3 regions of the Klebsiella variicola genome follow, and region 2 is predicted to be linked to each of the others. Evidence: riboswitches for the same ligand, from Rfam matches in the RefSeq annotation. Region 2 holds a riboswitch; each other region holds the start of a gene.
The links. A riboswitch is a leader RNA that binds a small molecule or an ion and turns the genes downstream of it on or off. The one in region 2 is predicted to bind thiamine pyrophosphate.
Positions count from the first base shown of each region.

Region 1: another riboswitch for thiamine pyrophosphate. It lies ahead of tenA (thiaminase II); the one in region 2 lies ahead of thiC (phosphomethylpyrimidine synthase ThiC).
Region 3: another riboswitch for thiamine pyrophosphate. It lies ahead of thiM (hydroxyethylthiazole kinase); the one in region 2 lies ahead of thiC (phosphomethylpyrimidine synthase ThiC).

Region 1 covers NZ_CP010523.2:2,585,272-2,592,591, forward strand. Annotated here, with positions in the region: gene SP68_RS12160 (ABC transporter substrate-binding protein) at 1-506, opposite strand, end outside; gene SP68_RS12165 (ABC transporter permease) at 531-1,271, opposite strand; gene SP68_RS12170 (ABC transporter ATP-binding protein) at 1,268-1,996, opposite strand; gene tenA (thiaminase II) at 1,993-2,688, opposite strand; TPP riboswitch at 2,757-2,858, opposite strand; partial or broken gene SP68_RS12180 (BamA/TamA family outer membrane protein) at 3,159-3,414, shown strand; gene SP68_RS12185 (porin family protein) at 3,433-4,377, shown strand; gene SP68_RS12190 (DUF4056 domain-containing protein) at 4,443-5,549, shown strand; gene SP68_RS12195 (Gfo/Idh/MocA family protein) at 5,587-6,759, opposite strand; gene SP68_RS12200 (TIM barrel protein) at 6,773-7,320, opposite strand, start outside.
Region 2 covers NZ_CP010523.2:5,236,114-5,243,433, reverse strand. Annotated here, with positions in the region: gene thiF (thiazole biosynthesis adenylyltransferase ThiF) at 1-49, opposite strand, end outside; gene thiE (thiamine phosphate synthase) at 42-677, opposite strand; gene thiC (phosphomethylpyrimidine synthase ThiC) at 677-2,572, opposite strand; TPP riboswitch at 2,659-2,783, opposite strand; gene SP68_RS24450 (Rsd/AlgQ family anti-sigma factor) at 2,837-3,334, opposite strand; gene nudC (NAD(+) diphosphatase) at 3,428-4,201, shown strand; gene hemE (uroporphyrinogen decarboxylase) at 4,242-5,306, shown strand; gene nfi (deoxyribonuclease V) at 5,319-5,990, shown strand; gene SP68_RS24430 (YjaG family protein) at 6,033-6,623, shown strand; gene hupA (nucleoid-associated protein HU-alpha) at 6,810-7,082, shown strand; gene SP68_RS24420 (DUF1481 domain-containing protein) at 7,095-7,320, shown strand, end outside.
Region 3 covers NZ_CP010523.2:1,686,691-1,694,010, reverse strand. Annotated here, with positions in the region: gene fbaB (class I fructose-bisphosphate aldolase) at 1-779, opposite strand, end outside; gene thiD (bifunctional hydroxymethylpyrimidine kinase/phosphomethylpyrimidine kinase) at 927-1,727, opposite strand; gene thiM (hydroxyethylthiazole kinase) at 1,724-2,497, opposite strand; TPP riboswitch at 2,532-2,629, opposite strand; gene SP68_RS08025 (alkyl/aryl-sulfatase) at 2,860-4,836, shown strand; gene SP68_RS08020 (helix-turn-helix domain-containing protein) at 4,904-5,539, opposite strand; gene SP68_RS08015 (alkyl/aryl-sulfatase) at 5,742-7,320, shown strand, end outside.

The DNA.
Region 1 (7,320 bases), 2.7 Mb from region 2:
GCCAGCAGGGCGCTGGTCAGTTGGAAATTGACGTTAACCAGTTTGATACTGGCCGGATCGATACCCGCGTGTTGCGCCATGGTCGACAGGGTGGCCTGCTCAATGCCGCTGACCGAATAGCCCACCTTCTTACCTTGCAGATCTGCCGGAGTTTTGATCTGCTTATTGAGAGCGATCACCGTGTTCAGCGGCGAGTTAATCAGGGTCCCAACGCGCACCAGCGGTAACCCTTCGTCAGCGAAGAAGTGCACCTGCGGCTGGTAGGTGATGGCCAGATCCGCCTGACGGGCGGCCACCATGCGGGGAGGCAGCGCGGGATCGGAGGGAGGGACAATCTTGACGTCCAGCCCCTGAGCCTTAAAGGCGCCGATCTGCTCGGCCACCATAATCGGCGCATGGTCGGGGTTAATGTACCAGTCCAGCACCAGCGTCAGCGGTTCATTGGCCAGCGCGTGGCCGCTGACCAGGGCCGTCAGGGTTGCCCCGGCGAAAAGCGACTTTTTCATCTGTTTTCCTTTATTACTTCATCTTTATTCCGGTGACCAGTCGATCAGCCGGTGTAGCAGGGTATCTACCGCCAGCCACAGCAGGAGGGTCAGTAGCACTAAAATAAACAGCGCGGCGAAGCAGATATCGGTTTGCAGCCGCGCATTGGCATTGAGCATGACGTAGCCCAGCCCCTCAGCGGAGCCGACCCATTCGCCGATAATCGCGCCGATGGGCGCCACCGCCGCCGCCATCCGCAGGCCCGAGCCCAGCGCAGGCAGGGCAGCCATCAGGCGGACATGCCGCAGCTGAGCGCCGAAGGAGGCGTTCATGCTGCGCGCCAGATCGAGATATTCCTGGTTGACCCGTCGCAAGCCATCAAAGAAGGCGGAAGTCACCGGAAAGAAAATCACCAGCACGGCCATCGCCACTTTGGCGCTCATGCCAAAGCCCAGCCACAGCACCAGCAGCGGGGCGAGGGCAAAGACCGGGATCGCCTGACTGGTGAGGACCAGCGGCATCAGCCAGCGCTGCAGGCGCGGAGAGAGGATCATACCCAGCGCCAGGGTGACGCCGAGCGTCACGCCCAGCGCCAGGCCGCTCAGGATCTCACTGAGCGTGATAAGCGTGTGCCAGCCGAGATAGGCGCGATTAACCCACAGCGCCTCGGCGACCGCCATCGGGGAGGGTAAAAGAAAGTGAGGAATGCCGCTGCGGCTGGCCAGACCCCAGAGGATCATCAACCCGCAGAACACCATGCTGCCCCGCCAGAGACGTCCGGTCATGGATGAGCCCTCATCAGTTGCTGCAGCAGGGCGGCCTGGCTGTTCAAGAGATCGGGCGCGTCCGGCGCGCGCGGAGGTGTGCCGGCAAGGTGATGGCTGTCATCGATGTCGCCGTCGGGCGCCGAGAGGACCAGCAGGCGGTGGCTCAGCCGGCAGGCCTCCTGCGGATCGTGGGTGATCAGCACCACCGTGCGACCAGCCAGCAGGGTGGCGGCCAGAGTTTGAATGCGCGTGCGGGTGAGGGTATCCAGCGCCGAGAAAGGCTCATCCATCAGCACGATGGGGCGGTCCTCATACAGGGTGCGGGCCAGCGCGGCGCGCTGACGCATGCCGCCGGAGAGGGTTGCCGGCCGGGCGTCGGCGCAGGACGAGAGCTCAACCTGATCAAGCAGGGCGGCGACCCGGGCACGATCGACTTTTTCACCGCGCAGCCGCGCGCCGAGGGCGACGTTGTCCCGGACGCTCAGCCAGGGGTAGAGCAGATCTTTCTGCCCCATCCACGCCAGACGGCCCTGAATAGGCTGCCCATCGCTGGCGACCACTTCTCCCCGGGTGGCGGGCGCCAGACCGGCCATCACCCGCAGCAGGCTGGTTTTGCCGGCCCCGCTGGCGCCGAGGAGCGACACCCACTGCCCGCCGGGGACCGTAAACGACAGGTTGTCGAACAACCGACGGTCGCCGAAATGCAGGCTCAGGCCACGGACCTCGATACCCGGCGCAGTCACGCCCGGGTCTCCGCTGTCGCGTTGAGGCCCATCTGCCAGAACTGCGCCTCAAGGCGGGTGCCGGTGGTGAAAATCTCGCTCAGCTCAGTGATCCGGGCCTCGCTCCCGCGCTGCTGCCATACCGTTTCCAGCAGCGCCAGCGCGGCATTGACGCCGTGCAGATAGCCTTCATCGCCATAGTTGCGGATCCACGAGGCGTAGGGGTTATCGTCCAGTCGGGTGGCGGGATGCTGCAGCAGGCCGAGACCGATTTCCGCATAACCGGCCACGCAGGGCATCAGCGCGACCAGTAGATCCAGCGCGTCACCCGAGTGGCCAATATCCAGCACGTAGCGGGTATAGTTAATGGTTTCCGGCGCTTCAGGCTGGGTAGCCATCTCCTGCTCGCTAATGCCCCACTGAGCGCAGTAACCGACGTGCAGCGGCAGTTCGTTGAGGATGGCGTTCATTGAGGCGGCCGCGGCCCGCATCTCCGGCAGCGTGCGCAGTTTACTCACCAGCAGCGCATAGCTGCGGGCAAAGTGGATCAGAAACAGATAATCCTGGGTCAGGTAGCGACGAAATGCGCTTTCCGCCAGGGTGCCCTCGGCAAGCTGCTGGACGAAAGGATGCGCCACATAGTGCTGCCAGTCAGCGGCGGCCAGCTGGCGTAAACGGCCATAAAGACCATGGCTAAACGCGGGAATTATCACAGGACCTCCAGATATTCAGGGGAGATCCGGGCGTGCAGGGGTGTGAACAGGCAATGGCGGTAATGCAGGCAAAATTGCCGACCCGTCCCTTCGCTGGCATGACCCAGATCAGGTTCAAAGGGTTCGGCTTGCGCCATCTCAGCCCTCACGGGACACCCCTCGGTAGCGCTATGTTATACGATATTCACCTTTTGAATACAATCACCGCGCTGCCCTGTATCGCGATGGCATTTTTCTGTGATAGCCAGCACTTTTTCGTTTAAAAATACCCGAAAAACAGGCGACTGCGCGTTGGTGAGCATTATTCTCATACGTTATATTTTCATTACCCCGTCGCGTTAATACTGTTCGTGAGGCGTGTCGTGCGTCCCCAAAGCCCCGGAGTAAGCATGAAATTCCTGTTGTCCGCACTGGCGGTCGCGGGCCATTAATCAGTCATTCATCCACCATGATAACCCTTTGATGTCCCTATTTCGCGCTACCGCTATCAGGGCGACGACGTGGTCACGGCGCAAACCTCCCTGGGCCTTCACCCCGCGCTGGATCCTGCAGGGATTCGTTGGCGCGGGGTGCGCGGCGCGCACGCCAGCGGAACAGTCAGAGGTGGCATGGGGGGCCGGTTTTCGTTACCTGATTGCACGGCAGTACGGTTTGCGTACCGGGATTGACGTGGCGTTCAGTGAGCATGAGCAGGCGGTCTATTGCAATGTCGGTTCGGGTTTATAACTACACATGAGAATAACAATGAGAGCATCCGGAACGGTGTTAACGCTGCTGTTGGCGGCCTGTGGCGCGTCGGCCGCGGAGCAGAGCGAGAGCGACAGCTATTTTCCGATATGGGGAGATGAGGCACGCGCCCGGGGGTATTCGATCCCGTTACCCTACGGCGTCAACCTGAGCTATATGAATATCCGTCAGGATATCATGGTCGACAGTATTACCTTTTCCGGGCTTAAGCTGGGCAACCATCCCATTCCCAGCGATATGTTCGCCATCGATGCCGGGCACACCCGCGAGAAGAGCAAAACCGAAAACCTGCGCCTCGATATGTGGGTCTTTCCGTTTCTCAACGTTTACGGGCTGGTGGGGCATACCCGCGGGGCGTCTGTCTCCCAGGTCTCCGTGGATTCGGATCCTTCGCAGTTTCGCGGTCTGGATCGGGTGATCGCCGGCGCGGTTCACCAGCTTTATCAGAGCGGAAAACTGCAGAATATTGATTTTACGCTTGATTTCAAAGGAACCACCTGGGGAACCGGCTTTACGCTCGCCGGGGGATACGGCAACTGGTTCGGGTTAGTAGACACTAACTACACCCGTACCGATTTCGATATTCTCGACGGCAGCATCTCGGCGGTCACCGTCTCGCCGCGCGTCGGCTACCGCTTCAGTTTTCACGGGATCGACGGGCCGTCCCACCTCAGCCTGTGGGTCGGGAGCATGTATCAGGACGTGCAGCAGGAGTTTAAAGGCGATCTGGCCGACCTGCATATGCCGCCAGAGCTTCAGCCCCTGATTGCCGCAGTCAATAAAGACGGCGAGGGGAAATTCGACGTCAAGCAGAAGCTAACCTCACCCTGGAATATGCTGATTGGCGCCCAGTATGAAGTCACCAAAAACTTTAACGTGCTGACTGAATTTGGTTTTAACGAGCGCAATAGCTTCTTTGTCTCCGGTGAATACCGTTTTTAACTAAAACTGCTGGCGTCATCTGCCGGTAAGATGCGCGCTCTTTTGTTGTTGTGGAGAGGCTGTTGATGCGTAAAGCCTTATGGCTGCTGTTTGCACTGTCGCTGCCGGCGCTGGCGCAGGATCCGGTGCTGCCCGCTGTGACGGCGATCCATCCGGTGCCCACCCTGGGTGAGCTGCCGCCGCCGGAGTCGCTGCGACCGTGCTGCGCTTTTGGTTACGACCTGCACGTGCGCGCGGTGGGCATCCCGATCCCGGTATACCAGATTGGCAATGTGCTGACCCTGGATACGCTGGGCAAGCACCATTACAACGATAGCGCGTTCGGGGCGGTGAAAAACCTGCTGGGGCTCAGCGAGGAGCAGAACGGGCTCATCTATACCCGTCGCGGCGGGTTTATTGATATCGCCCATGTGCGCGATACGGCGGACTACACCTTCTATCTGTTCAATCGTATTGCGCCGACGCTGGGCCAGGCGGGGCGGATCTTCTACAGTGAAGAGCTGGGCGTACGCCGCGTTCAGCTGAATGCCTTTACGCCGCCGGCGGGCGTCAGGCAGCGCTATCAGTTGGCCGCCTGGCTGGCGGGTCATCTGGCCTTCGAAATTGCCCAATGGCATGAGATTGCCCAGTGGTATGGCTTCCAGTCGGTCCCCGGGTTTTCTGAGGAGGTCTCCGCTTTTTCGCCGGAGGATCTCTACTCCAATTTACTCGGCGCCAGGCTGGCGATTAACGTGATCCTCAGCGGCCACGGTGGTTCGCTGGAAGACTATAACCAGGCCATGGATACGGCGCTGAAACAGGCGATGACCCGACTGATGGTGGCGACGAGAGGGGAGACGGAAGCGATGTTTCAGCGGATCGACGGCGACTGGTGGAACAGTCACCGGCGGGTGCCGGATAAGTTTCTGGTGCTGAAGCGTAACTACGATCTGCAGGAAAATCGGCTGCCGACGCCGGTCCCTTTCGAAACCCTGCCGCCGTATCGCCTGACCATGCCGGAGCAGGTTGGGGGGTTCCGCTTACGCGACCTCGGCGAACTGCAGATCTACCCAGGGCATGATATGCAGGCGCTGCCGGTTCCCGCGCAATACTATGGCGCCGGCGCGTTCCAGGCGCTGGCGGATAGCGCACGTAAGGCGGATAAGACCCAGCTGTCACGAATTGAAAAATAGCCGTAAAGGCTCAGGGCGAGCGCCCTGAGCCAGTGAGTTAGCGGAAGTCGACCCAGCAGGCGCCGTTGTCGGCAGACCGTACGCAGTTTTCCACCCAGCGCACGCCGAACGCGCCGGCGCGAGCGTCCGGATACCAGAAGTCGGCCAGCAGCGCTTCGTCGCGACGGTCGGCGGCATCCATGGCGATGGCGAAACGGCGATAGAGATTCGACCATGCCTCAAACAGTCCCTCCGGATGGCCGCCGCCGATGCGGTCATCCTGACGCGCCAGCGGATCGAGATAGTCCATGCCGCGCTCGAGGATACGCACCGGCTCGCCCTGGATTTCATAGCGCAGCTGGTTGGGCTGTTCATCCCACCATTCGAGACTGGCTTTTTCACCGACGATACGCACCTTTTGTCCGTGCATGGAGCCGCAGTTAACGGCGGAGCTCCACAGCGAGCCAACGGCGCCGTTGTCATACTCCATCAGCACATGGGCGTTATCTTCCAGCGGCGCGCGGCTTTTGACGAAGCTTTGTCTGGCGCACATCAGCCGGGTGATGTTCAGCTGCGGAGCCATGGTTTCAACCAGAAACAGCGGATGAGTGGCCAGGTCGCCCAGAACATAGCTGGGGCCGACAAAGCGAGGATCGACCCGCCAGCGGGTACTGGCGTTTTCCAGCTCCACCGGCTGGGCGTGAAAACCGTGGGCAAACTGCATATTGACGATACGGATGTCGCCCAGCAGCCCGTCGGCGATCATCTGTCGGGCCTGCAGGATCAGCTGGTGGCCGGCATAGCCGTAGGTTACCCCGATGATCTTGTGCTGCCGCTGGCTGAGCGCCACCAGTTCGTCTGCTTCCTCGCTGCTGAAGCACAGCGGCTTTTCGCACACCACGTGCAGCCCAGCCTCCAGCGCCGCCCGGCAGATGGCATAATGGGTGTTATTTGGTGTAGCAATCGACACCGCCTGAATGCCGTCCGGACGCTCCGCTTCACCGCGGAACAGGCTCTGGTAGTCGGCGTAACAGCGGTCGGGATCCACCCCCAGCTGTTGGCCGAACTGGCGTCCGCGTTCGGCATCAATATCAAAGGCGCCGGCCAGCAGCGTAAAGGTGTTATCACGCAGCGCCGCTGAGCGGTGAATATAGCCGATCTGGCTGCTGCCGCCGCCGCCGACCATGCCCCAGCGCAGGGTGCGATCGAGAGGTTTTAAACCGTTAATCATGTTGCGTCTCCTGTCAGAATCCCACGTCGCGCAGATAGCGCAGACTTTCCGTGACCGCCTGCAGGCTGCCTGCGGCATGGCGCGGGTCGCGCTCTTGTTCAATGGTTATCCAGCCCTGATATCCTCGGCGGGCGAGAAAGTCTTTGATGGCCGGATAGTCAATGGCGCCGCTGCCGAGCGGGCACATTACCCCTTCGGCGCAGGCGGTGAAAAAGTCGATGCCCTCGGCGATGGCGCGCTGGTAAACCTGCGGATCCACATCCTTGAAGTGCAGGTAGTCGAGTCGTGCGTAATAGCGATCCAGCCAGTCGAGCGGATCCATACCGGCGTAGTAGAGATGCCCGGTATCCAGACACAATCCCGCGACGTCGTGTGGAATATCGTTCGCCAGCCGCTCGATTTCATCCGCAAATTCGATGCAGCCCCCGGCGTGGGGATGGATAACCGCCCGCACACCGTACTCCTGCCAGGCGAGGGTGCTGAGGGCGGTAATGTGCGCCATCATGCGCTGCCAGTCTTTGTCATCAAGACGTGGAGCGAGCGCGCCGCGCCCGGCAAAGC
Region 2 (7,320 bases):
CCTCCAGCAGCATCTGGCGGCTATAGCGCATAAAGTCGTGATCATTCATCGCCTGCTCCCGCCAGCGCCAGCAGCTGGTCTGTTGCTGCCCGCCAGTCCGCCGCCTGGGTAATAGCGCTGACTACCGCGATGCTGCCGACGCCGGTCGCCAGTACGCCCGGCGCTTTTTCCAGACTGATGCCGCCGATCGCGACGGTGGGGTAATCCGCCAGGCGTTGAATATGTCTGGCTAGCTGGTCGAGGCCCTGCGGCGCGGAAGGCATCTGTTTGGTTTGCGTCGGGAAGACGTGGCCCAGCGCGATGTAAGAGGGGCGCGCCGCCAGCGCGACATCAATTTCCATATTGTCGTGAGTGGAGACGCCGAGACGCAGTCCGGCTTTGCGGATAGCGCTCAGATCGGTGGTTTCCAGATCTTCTTGCCCCAGGTGTACCCCGTAGGCCTGATGCTTAATCGCCAGCTGCCAGTAATCGTTAATGAACAACCGGGCGTGATAGCGGCGGCCAAGGGCGATGGCGGCGATCACGTCATCCTCCACGTCGCTGTCACGTTGGTCTTTGATGCGCAGTTGAAGAGTACGCACTCCCGCCTCCAGCAGGCGCTCAATCCACGCCACGCTGTCAACCACCGGGTAGAGTCCAAGACGAAATGGGACGGGTGGAAAATCAGGTTGATACATCAGGCTTCCTCCTGTTTCAGGTAGATTTCGCCGCCACGGGCGCGGAAGTGATGCGACATATCGGCCATGCCAGCTTCGATATTTTGCTTCGCGGCGTAGTCGCGGACTTCCTGGGTGATTTTCATCGAACAGAATTTCGGCCCGCACATGGAGCAGAAATGGGCGACCTTGCCGGACTCCTGCGGCAGGGTTTCATCGTGATAGGCCCGCGCGGTGAAGGGGTCGAGCGCGAGGTTGAACTGGTCTTCCCAGCGGAATTCGAAACGCGCTTTGGACATCGCGTTGTCGCGGATCTGCGCCCCGGGGTGGCCTTTCGCGAGGTCGGCGGCGTGGGCGGCGATTTTGTAGGTAATCAGCCCCTGTTTCACATCCTCTTTGTTGGGCAGGCCGAGATGCTCTTTTGGCGTGACGTAGCACAGCATCGCGCAGCCAAACCAGCCAATCATTGCCGCGCCGATACCGGAAGTGAAATGGTCGTAGCCCGGCGCGATGTCGGTGGTGAGCGGGCCTAAGGTGTAGAATGGCGCTTCGTGGCAATGCTCCAGCTCTTCGGTCATATTGCGGCGGATCATCTGCATCGGCACGTGGCCGGGGCCTTCAATCATCACCTGCACGTCATACTCCCAGGCGATTTTCGTCAGTTCGCCCAGCGTATGCAGCTCGGCGAACTGCGCCTCGTCGTTGGCGTCCTGGATCGAGCCGGGGCGCAGACCATCGCCGAGGGACAGCGACACGTCATAGGCGGCGCAGATTTCACAGATTTCGCGGAAGTGCTGGTAGAGGAAGTTTTCCTGATGATGCGACAGGCACCACTTGGCCATGATGGAACCACCGCGCGACACGATACCTGTCAGGCGCTTCGCGGTCATCGGCACGTAGCGCAGCAGTACGCCGGCGTGAATCGTGAAGTAGTCGACGCCCTGTTCGGCCTGTTCCAGCAGGGTATCGCGGAAGGCTTCCCAGGTCAGGTTCTCGGCAATGCCGTTGACCTTCTCCAGCGCCTGGTAAATCGGGACGGTACCAATCGGCACCGGGCTGTTGCGCAGGATCCACTCGCGGGTCTCGTGGATATAGCGGCCGGTGGAGAGGTCCATCACCGTGTCGGCGCCCCAGCGGGTTGACCAGACCAGTTTTTCCACCTCCTCTTCGATGGAAGAGGTCACCGCCGAGTTGCCGATATTGGCATTCACTTTCACCAGGAAATTGCGGCCGATAATCATCGGCTCAGATTCCGGGTGGTTGATGTTGGCGGGGATGATGGCGCGTCCGGCGGCAACTTCATCGCGGACGAACTCGGGGGTAATGTTTTCCGGCAGGCGGGCACCGAAGCCTTCCCCGGCATGCTGCTGGCGCAGAACCTCGCTGCGGATACGTTCGCGACCCATGTTTTCGCGAATGGCGATGAACTCCATCTCCGGGGTGACGATCCCCTGGCGGGCGTAGTGCAGTTGGGTAACGCATTTCCCGGCGACGGCGCGTTTGGGCGTCAGCAGGCCGCTGAAGCGCAGCTCATCGAGACCGTCATCGGCCAGCCGCGCTTTGGTATAGGCCGAGCTGCGTTCGCTGAGCGGAGCGCAGTCGTTACGCGCGTCGATCCACGGCTGGCGCAGCTTTGCCAGCCCCTGGCGGACATCAATGCCAATATCCGGGTCGCCATAAGGGCCGGAGGTGTCATATACCGGGATCGGTTCATTGGCTTCGTACCGGGGGTTATCTTTATCGCCGCCGACGAGGGTCGGGCTGAGCTCAATTTCACGCATCGGGACGCGGATATCCGCTTGTGAGCCGTGAACGTAGATGCGGCGTGAATTGGGAAAAGCGGTACCTGCCAGCGTATCAATGAATCGCTGCGCGTGCTCGCGTTGTTCCCGACGGGTGAGTTTGGTAGTAGACATAGCGCATTCCAGTTAAAAAAGGAGATGGCTTGTCAGACGACGGATGGAGTAACAGATGCGACCGATCCAGAACGGACAGGTGCGACCAGCAGTTTACTCTTGTTCCCTTCGCAGGTATTAGCCTGATCAGGTTCCGCGGATCCCGAATTAACGGTCTCAGCCTTTTCCACTTTAGCCAGCGCATGGAAAATAGGCACTCCGACAAGATGACGTCCCCTCCGGAGAGGGGGAACGGAGGTAAACTACTCGTTAATTGCGCACAACTCAAGCGGTCGGCGCAATATTATCGCGCACGTCGTTGCTCAGATTATGCGCGACGGCGAGGGCGATCAGTTTATCCTCCAGCGCGAAACGTGCTTCCAGCGACTCGCCGATATCCGACAGCGCCTGCTGAAATTCAAGGTAGTTATCGTGATCGATAGCGTTTTCGAGGCAGGTATCGTAGTAGTCCATCATCTGCTGGGTATTGGCTTCCAGCTGTGGATAAAGCCGGGTGGCGGCTAAAAGTGGGGTATCGCCTTCCATTTCGCCAATAATGCGTTCATAAATACTAAAATGACCGGATGAGAGGTAATCCACCAGACTTTGGCAAAAGTCATCCAGCGCCTTTTCGTTTAGCCGCATAAATGACTCTTTGCCCGGTTTCAGGCCAACCAGATTGTAGTAAGCCACGAGCAGATGCTTACGCACTTGTAGCCAGCGATCGACCAGTTCATTACTACCGCCAACGCGCTCCGTCAGATTTTCCAGCTGGTTTAGCATGATTGACTCCGCTAGTTTTGATTTAAATCTGCTCACCAAAATGTAAATATAATGTTAACAACATGCCAGTGAAGCAAAGGTAGTGCAATAGATATGGATCGTATTATTGAAAAATTAGATCGCGGCTGGTGGGTTGTCAGTCACGAACAAAAATTATGGTTGCCTGGTGGAGAATTACCACATGGCGAAGCGGTTAATTTCGATCTTGTCGGACAGCATGCGCTGCATATTGGCGAGTGGCAGGGCGAGTCCGTCTGGATGGTGCGCCAGGATCGCCGCCATGACATGGGATCGTTACGCCAGGTTCTGGATCAGGATCCGGGTCTCTTCCAGCTGGCGGGGCGAGGGATCCAGCTCGCCGAATTTTATCGATCGCATAAATTTTGCGGCTACTGTGGCCATCCGATGCATGCCAGCAAAAGCGAATGGGCGATGCTGTGCAGCCACTGCCGTGAACGCTATTACCCGCAAATTGCCCCCTGCATTATCGTCGCTATCCGTCGCGATGATTCGATCCTGTTGGCGCAACATACCCGCCATCGTAACGGCGTGCACACCGTGCTGGCCGGGTTTGTCGAAGTGGGTGAAACCCTTGAGCAGGCAGTGGCCCGCGAGGTGATGGAGGAGAGCGGCATCAAGGTGAAAAACCTGCGCTATGTGACCTCTCAGCCGTGGCCGTTCCCGCAGTCGCTGATGACCGCCTTTATGGCGGATTACGCGGATGGCGATATCGTGGTCGACAAAAAAGAGCTGCTGACCGCGGACTGGTACCGCTATGACAATCTACCGCTCCTGCCACCGCCGGGCACGGTGGCGCGTCGGCTTATCGAAGATACGGTGGCGATGTGTCGGGCAGAGTTCGAGTGACATGTTACACTGGGCGCATCAACGCTAAAGGAATGTAAAAATGACCGAACTGAAAAACGATCGTTACCTGCGCGCGCTGCTGCGTCAGCCGGTTGATGTCACCCCGGTGTGGATGATGCGCCAGGCGGGCCGCTATTTACCGGAGTACAAAGCCACCCGTGCGCAAGCGGGCGACTTTATGTCGCTGTGTAAAAATGCCGAGCTGGCCTGCGAAGTGACGCTCCAGCCGCTGCGCCGTTACCCGCTGGATGCGGCGATCCTCTTTTCGGACATCCTGACGATCCCGGACGCCATGGGTCTGGGGCTGTACTTTGAAGCTGGCGAAGGTCCGCGCTTCACCTCGCCGATAAAAAGCAAAGCCGACGTCGACAAGCTGCCAATCCCGGATCCGGAGCAGGAACTGGGCTATGTCATGAACGCCGTGCGTACCATTCGCCGCGAACTGAAAGGCGAAGTGCCGCTGATCGGCTTCTCCGGTAGCCCCTGGACGCTGGCGACCTATATGGTGGAAGGCGGCAGCAGCAAAGCGTTCACTGTGATCAAAAAGATGATGTACGCCGAACCGCAGGCGCTGCATGCGCTGCTGGAGAAGCTGGCGAAGAGCGTCACCCTGTACCTCAACGCGCAGATCAAAGCCGGCGCGCAGTCGGTGATGATTTTCGACACCTGGGGCGGGGTGCTGACCGGTCGCGACTATCAGCAGTTCTCGCTCTACTACATGCATAAAATTGTCGATGGCCTGCTGCGGGAGAACGAAGGCCGCCGCGTGCCGGTGACCCTGTTCACCAAAGGCGGTGGCCAGTGGCTGGAAGCGATGGCGGAGACCGGCTGTGATGCGCTGGGACTCGACTGGACCACCGATATCGCCGATGCTCGCCGTCGCGTAGGTCACAAAGTGGCGCTCCAGGGCAATATGGACCCGTCGATGCTGTATGCGCCAGCCCCGCGTATTGAAGAGGAAGTGGCGACTATTCTCGCCGGCTTCGGCCAGGGCGAAGGCCATGTCTTTAACCTTGGTCACGGCATCCATCAGGATGTCGACCCGCAGCATGCGGGCGTCTTTGTTGAGGCGGTGCATCGTCTTTCCACACCCTATCATCAATAGGAGATAAGCCGTATGGATTTAGCCGCGCTACGTACCCAACAACAACAGTTAGCCGCGTCGGTCGAGCGAGCGGATCGACTGGATCGCGACCCGCCGGCGTTGATCGGCGGCGCGGATGTCGGGTTTGAGCAGGAAGGGGAAGTGACCCGGGCTGCGATGGTGCTGCTGACCTGGCCTGAGCTTGAGCTGGTGGAGTATCAGGTGGCGCGCGTCGCCACCACCATGCCCTATATTCCCGGCTTTCTCTCATTTCGCGAAACACCTGCGCTGCTGGCGGCGTGGGAGCAGCTTTCGCAAAAACCGGACCTGCTCTTCGTCGACGGCCACGGTATCTCCCATCCCCGGCGGCTCGGCGTCGCCAGCCATTTTGGTCTGATGATTGACGTGCCGACCATCGGGGTGGCGAAAAAACGGCTGTGCGGAAAAATCGGCGAACTGGGTGATGAGCCCGGCGCACTGGCCCCGCTGATGGATAAAAATGAGCAACTGGCCTGGGTCTGGCGCAGCAAAGTGCGCTGCAACCCGCTGTTTATTAGCTCCGGTCACCGGGTGGGCATGGACAGCGCCTTAATGTGGGTTGAGCGCTGCATGCGAGGCTATCGTCTCCCCGAGCCGACGCGCTGGGCCGATGCGGTGGCGTCCCGTCGTCCGTCGTTTGTGCGTTGGCAAGCAAATCACGGCTGATTCAGGTACACTGCGCCTAATTTCTGACTTCGAGAATTCATCATGTTACAAAACCCGATTCACCTGCGCCTGGAGAAGCTGGAAAGCTGGCAGCATGTCACTTTTATGGCCTGCCTGTGCGAGCGTATGTACCCTAACTACGCCATGTTCTGCAAGCAAACCGAGTTCGGCGACGGCCAGCTGTACCGTCGTATCCTGGACCTGATCTGGGAAACGCTGACGGTTAAAGATGCGAAGGTGAATTTCGACAGTCAGCTGGAGAAGCTGGAAGAGGCCATCCCGGCGGCAGATGATTTCGACCTGTACGGTGTTTACCCGGCTATAGACGCCTGCGTGGCGTTGAGCGAACTGATCCATTCGCGTCTGAGCGGTGAAACACTTGAGCACGCGATTGAGGTGAGCAAGACATCCATCACCAGCGTGGCGATGCTGGAAATGACCCAGGCCGGTCGCGAAATGACCGATGAAGAGCTGAAAGCGAACCCGGCGGTAGAGCAGGAATGGGATATTCAGTGGGAAATTTTCCGCCTGCTGGCCGACTGCGAAGAGCGTGACCTTGAGCTGATAAAAGGTCTGCGCGCGGACCTGCGTGAGGCCGGTGAGAGCAATATTGGTATAAATTTTCAGCAGTGAGACCAGAAAACGTGATTTACCGCCTGAATTGTAGCGTCTGAAGGCTTCCATTCCGCCCCCCGTCTGGTCTACATTTGGAGGGCGAAAAAAAGTGGCTATCGGTGCGTGTATGCAGGAGGGTGCTTTTTTGGCATTTCCGTCGCACTCGATGCTTAGCAAGCGATAAACACATTGTAAGGATAACTTATGAACAAGACTCAACTGATTGATGTAATTGCGGACAAAGCTGACCTGTCCAAAGCACAGGCTAAAGCTGCCCTGGAATCTACCCTGGCTGCAATTACTGAGTCTCTGAAAGAAGGTGATGCTGTTCAACTGGTTGGTTTCGGTACCTTCAAAGTGAACCACCGCGCTGAGCGTACTGGCCGCAACCCGCAGACCGGTAAAGAGATCAAAATCGCTGCAGCTAACGTGCCGGCATTTGTTTCTGGCAAAGCACTGAAAGACGCAGTTAAGTAAGACCGCGTGGCAGTGAACAGTTTTATCGAAGGGGCTATTAAGCCCCTTTTGTCTGTCTGGCGCCGGCCTCTGGCGCTGGCGGGCATCCTGTTGCTGACTGCCTGCAGCCACGACGCCTCGCTTCCACCGTTTACCGCCAGCGGTTATGCGGATAATCAGGGGGCGATGCGTATCTGGCGTAAAGATTCAGGTGATGAAGTCCATCTTCTCGCCGCTTTCAGCCCGTGGCGTCACGGGG
Region 3 (7,320 bases), 2.0 Mb from region 2:
TACACCCGGTCGTCGGTATAGCCGAAGTTAACCGCTTTGTAGCCGCCGTTATTCTCCGCCATTTTTTGCTTAACGATATCGGCGCCGATGGTGGCCGCCAGGTGGTTGGCCTGACCGGTCAGGTCCGCGGAGACATGATAGTCGACGCCATCTTTCTTGAACGCCGAATTGCGCAGATAGGCCCACAGCACGGTGACCAGGCCCAGCTCATGGGCCCGCTCAAAGGCGGCGGAAATCTCTTCTATCTGACGACGCGATTGTTCCGAGCCGAAATAGATCGTCGCTCCCACGGCCACCGCCCCCATATTGAACGCCTGCTCAACGCTGGCGTAGAGGGTCTGGTCGTATTCGGTGGGGTAGCTCAGCGTTTCGTTATGGTTGAGCTTCACCAGGAAAGGGATGCGATGCGCGTAGCGGCGCGACACCGAGGCCAGCACGCCGTAGGTCGACGCCACGCAGTTACAGCCGGCTTCGATCGCCAGCTCGACGATATTTTTCGGATCAAAGTACAGCGGGTTGGCGGCAAAGGAGGCGCCCGCCGAGTGCTCCACGCCCTGGTCAACCGGCAGAATGGAAAGGTAGCCGGTTCCTCCCAGGCGTCCGGTATTGTACAGGGTCTGCATATTGCGTAGCACCGCCGGTGGTCGGTTATTATCCACCATCACCCGATCAACATAATCTGCCCCAGGCAGATACAGCTGGTCGGCCGGAATGGTTATACAACGGTGCTGCAACAGGCTCTCGGCATCTTTGCCCAGCAACTGCGTAATATCAGTCATAGCAATCTCCCGTAAGGCCGGCCGAAGCCGGCATGCATTATCCCAACCCAATTTTTTTGGGCAGGTTAAGCCTGGTACCGACTTAGCCTATTTTCCAGCCGGGGGGCCATTTTTTCAGGAGATTCTGCTGTCCCGTTGCGCTGCCATTTACCACCAGGCGTGGAAATGGTGCACCGGCCCGATGCCGTGGCCCACTTCCAGAGAGTCGGCCTGCGCCAGGGCCGCCGACAGCCAGGCCTTCGCCTCGGCGACGGTGGCCGCCCAGTCCGCATGACGGGGGCGCAGCGCCGCCAGCGCGGCGGAGAGCGTGCAGCCGGTGCCGTGGGTATTTTTGGTCTGCACGCGAGGCGTGGTAAACCGCTGTTCCCCTTCGCGGGTGAAGAGCCAGTCCGGGCTTTCGGCGTCGTCGAGATGGCCGCCCTTCATTAATACCGCGCCGCAGCCCAGCGCCAGCAACGCCCGCCCCTGCTCCAGCATCTCGCGCTCGGTGCGCGCATGGGGGGCATCGAGTAGCGCGGCCGCTTCCGGCAGGTTCGGGGTGATCAATGACACCTGCGGCAACAATCGTTGACGCAGGGTCTCCACCGCCGAGGCCGACAGCAGCGGATCGCCGCTTTTCGCCAGCATGACGGTATCCAGCACCACGTTGGCCACCCGGTAGCGCGCCAGCCGCTCGGCCACGGCTTCCACAATATCGGTCTCCGCCAGCATGCCGATTTTGGTGGTATCGATACGCACATCGCTGAACACCGAGTCGAGCTGCGCGGCCACAAAATCCGGTTCGATGCGATAGACCGACTGCACGCCGCGGGTATTCTGCGCCACCAGGGCGGTGATCACCGAGCAGCCATAGGCCCCCAGCGCGGAGAAGGTTTTCAGATCGGCCTGGATACCGGCCCCACCGCTGGGATCGGTGCCGGCGATGGTCAGGGCGTTGATGCATTTCATCCCTGCACCTCCTGATACAGCGCGTCGAGAAACGCCGGAATAAAGCTGCCAGGGCCTCCCTGACGGGCGGCGATCTCCCCGGCCTGCTTCATCAGCCCGCAGGCGGCGGCCACGTTTTCCAGCCGGTCTCCCGGCAGCGCCGCGCTCGCCGCCACCACCGCCGACAGCGCGCAGCCGGTGCCCACCACCCGGGTCATCAGCGGATTACCCCCCGCCACGCTGAGCACCCGCTCGCCGTCGGTGACGTAGTCCACCTCGCCAGTGACCGCCACCACGGTAGCCAGCCGGCGAGCCAGCGCCTGGGCCGCCGGCAGCGCCGCGGCGGCCGTATCGGTGGTATCCACCCCGCGCCCGCCGGCGCTCATCCCGGCCAGCGCCAGAATTTCAGAGGCATTGCCGCGAATGGCCGCCGGCTGGAGGGCCAGCAGCTCATGACAAAAGGCCGTGCGCACGGTCAGGGCGCCGACCGCCACCGGATCCAGCGTCCAGGGCCTGCCGGCCTGACGGGCGTGCTCCACCGCGGCGCGCATCGCCACGGCGCGATCTTCGGTCAGGGTACCGACGTTAATTAACAGCGCATCGGCGATAGCGGCAAACTGCGCCGCTTCGCGGGGATCGATCACCATCGCCGGCGAGGCGCCGACGGCCAGCAGAACATTGGCGGTAAAGGTCTGCACCACATCATTGGTCATGCAGTGCACAAGGGGGGAATGGGCGCGCAGCAGATGGCGCAGGTGCGCGACAGGCGCGGGATTCAGCAGCTCAGGCATGGTTTGCTCCCGCCAGACGAGGTAGAAGCAATGACCCTGCGGTCTCTGACTTCCCTACGCTGGCATTATCCAGATCAGGTGGTACGGGTATTTCTCAGCCTTCAACGAAGAAGGGCACCCCGAGTCATAAAAGCGGTACAACATTTTCAGTCAGCAGGGTACGAAATGTGGCGGTGTAACACAAGCCGACCTGATTTCTTTTCCCGTTTATGTAAGTACTACAAAAGGAGTAAAACACGCATTTTTTGTAAGCAAAACTGGATGAATGTTAATGCATGGTTATATTTAAAAAACCTGTAACAAACAACCACCTGCGTTAAATCGGTAAAACCGAATAAACCATGCCATTAATGAGGATTCCAATGAAATTGACCCCGATAGTAAAAGGGTTAGCGTTAGCGGGTTTGTTAAATAGTCTCGCTTTCGCCGCCTCGGCGGACACGTCAGCCAAAGAGGCGACCGAAGCGACCAAAAAAGCGAACGATGCCCTCTACAATCAACTCCCCTTCTCCGATAACACCGATTTCACCAATGCGCATAAAGGCTTTATTGCCGCCCTGCCGCCGGAAGTCATTAAAGGCGAACAAGGCAATGTCATCTGGGATCCGGGCCAGTATGCCTTCATTAAAGAAGGGGAAAAAGCGCCGGAGACGGTGAACCCGAGTTTGTGGCGCCAGTCGCAGCTGATTAACATCAGCGGCCTGTTTGAAGTGACCGACGGGGTCTACCAGATCCGCAACCTCGATCTCTCCAATATGACAATTATTGAGGGTAAAGAGGGGATCACCGTCGTTGACCCGCTGGTCTCGGCAGAAACCGCCAAAGTGGGCATGGACCTGTATTACAAAAACCGCGGTAAAAAACCGGTCGTCGCGGTGATCTACACCCACAGCCACGTTGACCACTACGGCGGCGTGCGCGGTGTGGTTGATGAAGCGGATGTGAAGTCCGGCAAAGTGAAAATCTACGCGCCGGCCGGCTTTATGGAAGCTGCCGTGGCGGAAAACATCATGGCCGGGAACGTCATGAGTCGCCGCGCCAGTTATATGTACGGCAACCTGCTGAAGCCAGAGGCCAAAGGCCAGGTGGGCGCCGGGCTGGGCACCACCACCTCTGCGGGTACCGTCACCCTGATTGCGCCAACCAATATTATTGACAAGGATGGCCAGAAAGAGGTGATCGACGGCCTGACCTACGACTTTATGCTGGCGCCGGGCTCCGAAGCGCCGTCAGAAATGCTGTGGTATATCGAAGAGAAGAAACTGATCGAATCCGCAGAAGACGTCACCCATACCCTGCATAACACCTACTCGCTGCGCGGGGCGAAGATCCGTGAACCGCTGCCGTGGTCGAAATATATCAACCAGGCGATCGTTCGCTGGGGCGATAAGGCTGAGATCATTATGGCTCAGCACCACTGGCCGACCTGGGGCAACGAAAACGTGGTTAACCTGCTGAAGAGCCAGCGTGATCTGTATCGTTACATCAACGACCAGACCCTGCGGATGGCTAACGAAGGCCTGACCCGCGATGAAATCGCCGCTAACTTTAAGCTGCCGGACAGTCTGGCCAACACCTGGGCTAACCGCGGCTACTACGGCTCGGTCAGCCACGATGTGAAAGCCACCTACGTGCTGTATCTCGGCTGGTACGACGGCAACCCGGCGACCCTCGACGAACTGCCGCCGGAAGAAGCGGCGAAGAAATTCGTCGATTATATGGGCGGTGCGGATGCGATCCTGAAGAAAGCGAAAGAAGATTACGACCAGGGTAACTACCGCTGGGTCGCCCAGGTGGTCAGCAAAATTGTCTTCGCCGACCCCAACAACCAGCAGGCGCGTAATCTGGAAGCCGATGCCCTGGAGCAGTTAGGCTATCAGGCGGAATCCGGCCCGTGGCGTAACTTCTACCTCACCGGCGCCCAGGAGCTGCGTAACGGTGTGGTGAAAGGCCCGACCCCGAACACCGCCAGCCCGGACACCGTCCGCGCCATGACCCCGGAAATGTTCTTTGATTATCTGGCGGTCCATATCAATGGCGAAAAAGCGGGTAACGCGAAGTCGGTGTTCAATATCGATCTGGGCAATGACGGCGGTAAATATAAACTGGAACTGGAAAACGGCGTGCTGAACCACACCGCGAATGCGGAAGCGAAAGAGGCGGATGCCACCCTGACGCTGGATCGCGCCACCCTGAATAAAATCATTCTCAAAGAAGAGACCCTGAAGCAGGCGGAAGAGAAAGGGGAAGTTAAAATCAGCGGTAACGGGGCTAAACTCGATGAAATGCTGGGCTATATGGACAAGTTTGACTTCTGGTTTAACATCGTGACGCCGTAATGATCTGCTGACGGCTATCCTGAGTAACAAGGCGGCGATCCCGCCTTGTTACCCTTCTCAGCGTCGTTCAATAGTCCGCGGGCAGCGGGCGATCGATAGAGATAAGCTTGCCCCGTTTCATGGTGATGTATCCCCCCGCCTTTAAGTCCGCCAGCACGCGAAACACATGGGTGCGCGAAAGATTGGTACGCCTGATGATAAATAACGCCAGTCCCTCATTTTCACCCTCATGGGTGTGCTGTCGATAAAGATAGCGATATAGCATCGGGCGAATCGTCTGATAGCTGGTCACCTGACGGCGTTCATTGTGCAGGTCGATGGTAAAGATACTCATGAACACCAGCACTTTCGCCAGCGCCTCAACGCGCTGCGGATGATTTTCAATAAACAGACGATCGAAGGCCGCGTAAGTGATTTTTCGCAGCGTCACCGGGCCACTGCCTGTATATTCAAATTTCGCCAGCGGGCAATACCGCTCCATCAGGCCAATCGGCATATACTCAATGGAATTACCGATACTCAAGCCATCATCCGGCATTAATATTGATAACGAACCCTCGGTACAAAAATAAATATAACCCGACTCCGGGCGCCATTTTTTATTAGCGGCGAGAATAATCTCTTCACCTTCCGTAACGATATCGGCAAAAAAGTCGGCTATGGCTAACGTTTTATAATAACTATGTATTTCCTGGAAATTCATCCTCTGCCCTCGCCTGCGCCGTTAGCAACAGTATAGCAGCCTTCGACCGGCGAAGACGAGCGGATCCTTAAGCGACTCCCTGTCAGTCCCATATGGGACTATTCAGCACAATATTTGTCTTTAGAATAAACCGCAAGCCATCCATTTTTAAAAACGGAAATATTTCTTTATTTCCGCGGAATAAATTACCTGAGAGGTTGTCATGAAATTAAATCAGATAGCGAAAAACCTGGCGCTGGCCGGAATGTTATCGTCTTTGTCGATAACCACCTTTGCCGCCGCGCCACAACAGGATGCCACACCGGCCACGCGTGAGGCGAATCAGGCGCTATACCGCAAACTGCCGTTCGCGGATAAAACTGACTTTAACAACGCCCATCAGGGCTTTATCGCGCCCCTGCCGCCAGCGATGCTCAAAGGCGCACAGGGAAATATTATCTGGGATCCCGCCAAATATGATTTCGTCAAAGAAGGCGAAAAGGCGCCGGACACTGTCAATCCCAGCCTGTGGCGACAGTCACAATTACTCAATATCGGCGGCTTGTTCAAAGTTACCGACGGCGTTTACCAGATCCGAAATCTCGATCTTTCCAATATGACCATTATCGAAGGCAAAACCGGGATTACGGTCATCGACCCCTTGCTGAGCGCCGAACCGGCCAAAGAGGCTCTGGCGCTCTATTTTGCCCACCGGCCGAAAAAACCGGTGGTGGCGGTGCTGTTTACCCACAGCCATGTGGACCACTACGGCGGTATCCGTGGCGTGATCGATGAAGCTGACGTGAAAGCCGGTAAAGTGAAGATTTACGCCCCTGCCGGCTTTATGGAGGAAGCGGTTTCCGAGAACATCATGGCCGGTACTGCGATGAGCCGCCGCGCCAGCTACATGTACGGCAACCTGCTGAAGCCGGACGCTAAGGGACAGGTCGGCGCTGGTCTCGGCACCACCACCTCGGCGGGTACCGTTACGCTGATCCCGCCGACCCACTACATTACCCATACCGGTCAGCAGGAAGTGATCGACGGTCTGACCTATGACTTTATGATGGCGCCGGGCTCGGAAGCGCCGTCGGAAATGCTGTGGTATGTCAAAGAGAAGAAAATGATCGAGGCGGCAGAGGATGTGACCCATACCCTGCACAACACTTACTCTCTGCGCGGCGCCAAAATCCGCGATCCGCTGGCGTGGTCGAAATACATCAACGCCGCCATCGACCGCTGGGGCAACGAGGCGGAAGTGATTATCGCTCAGCACCACTGGCCAACCTGGGGGAACGACAATATCGTGAAGCTGATGAAAGGTCAGCGCGATATGTATCGCTATATCAACGACCAGACCCTGCGTATGGCGAACTTAGGCATGACCCGCGATGAGATCGCCGCCAACTTCAAGCTGCCGGATTCGCTGGAGAAACAGTGGTCCAGCCGCGGCTACTACGGTTCCGTTAGCCACGATGTGAAAGCGACCTACGTCTTCTATCTCGGCTGGTTTGATGGCAACCCGGCCACCCTCGACGAGCTGCCGCCAGAACAGGCGGCGAAGAAGTTCGTGGAATATATGGGCGGCGCCGATGCCATCATGCAGAAAGCCAAAGCCGACTACCAGCAGGGGAACTACCGCTGGGTGGCCCAGGTGACCAGCAAAATCGTCTTCGCCGATCCTGACAATCAGCAGGCGCGTGATCTGGAAGCCGACGCCCTGGAGCAGCTCGGATATCAGGCGGAAGCCGGGACCTGGCGCAACTTCTACCTCACCGGCGCTCAGGAGCTACGTAACGGCG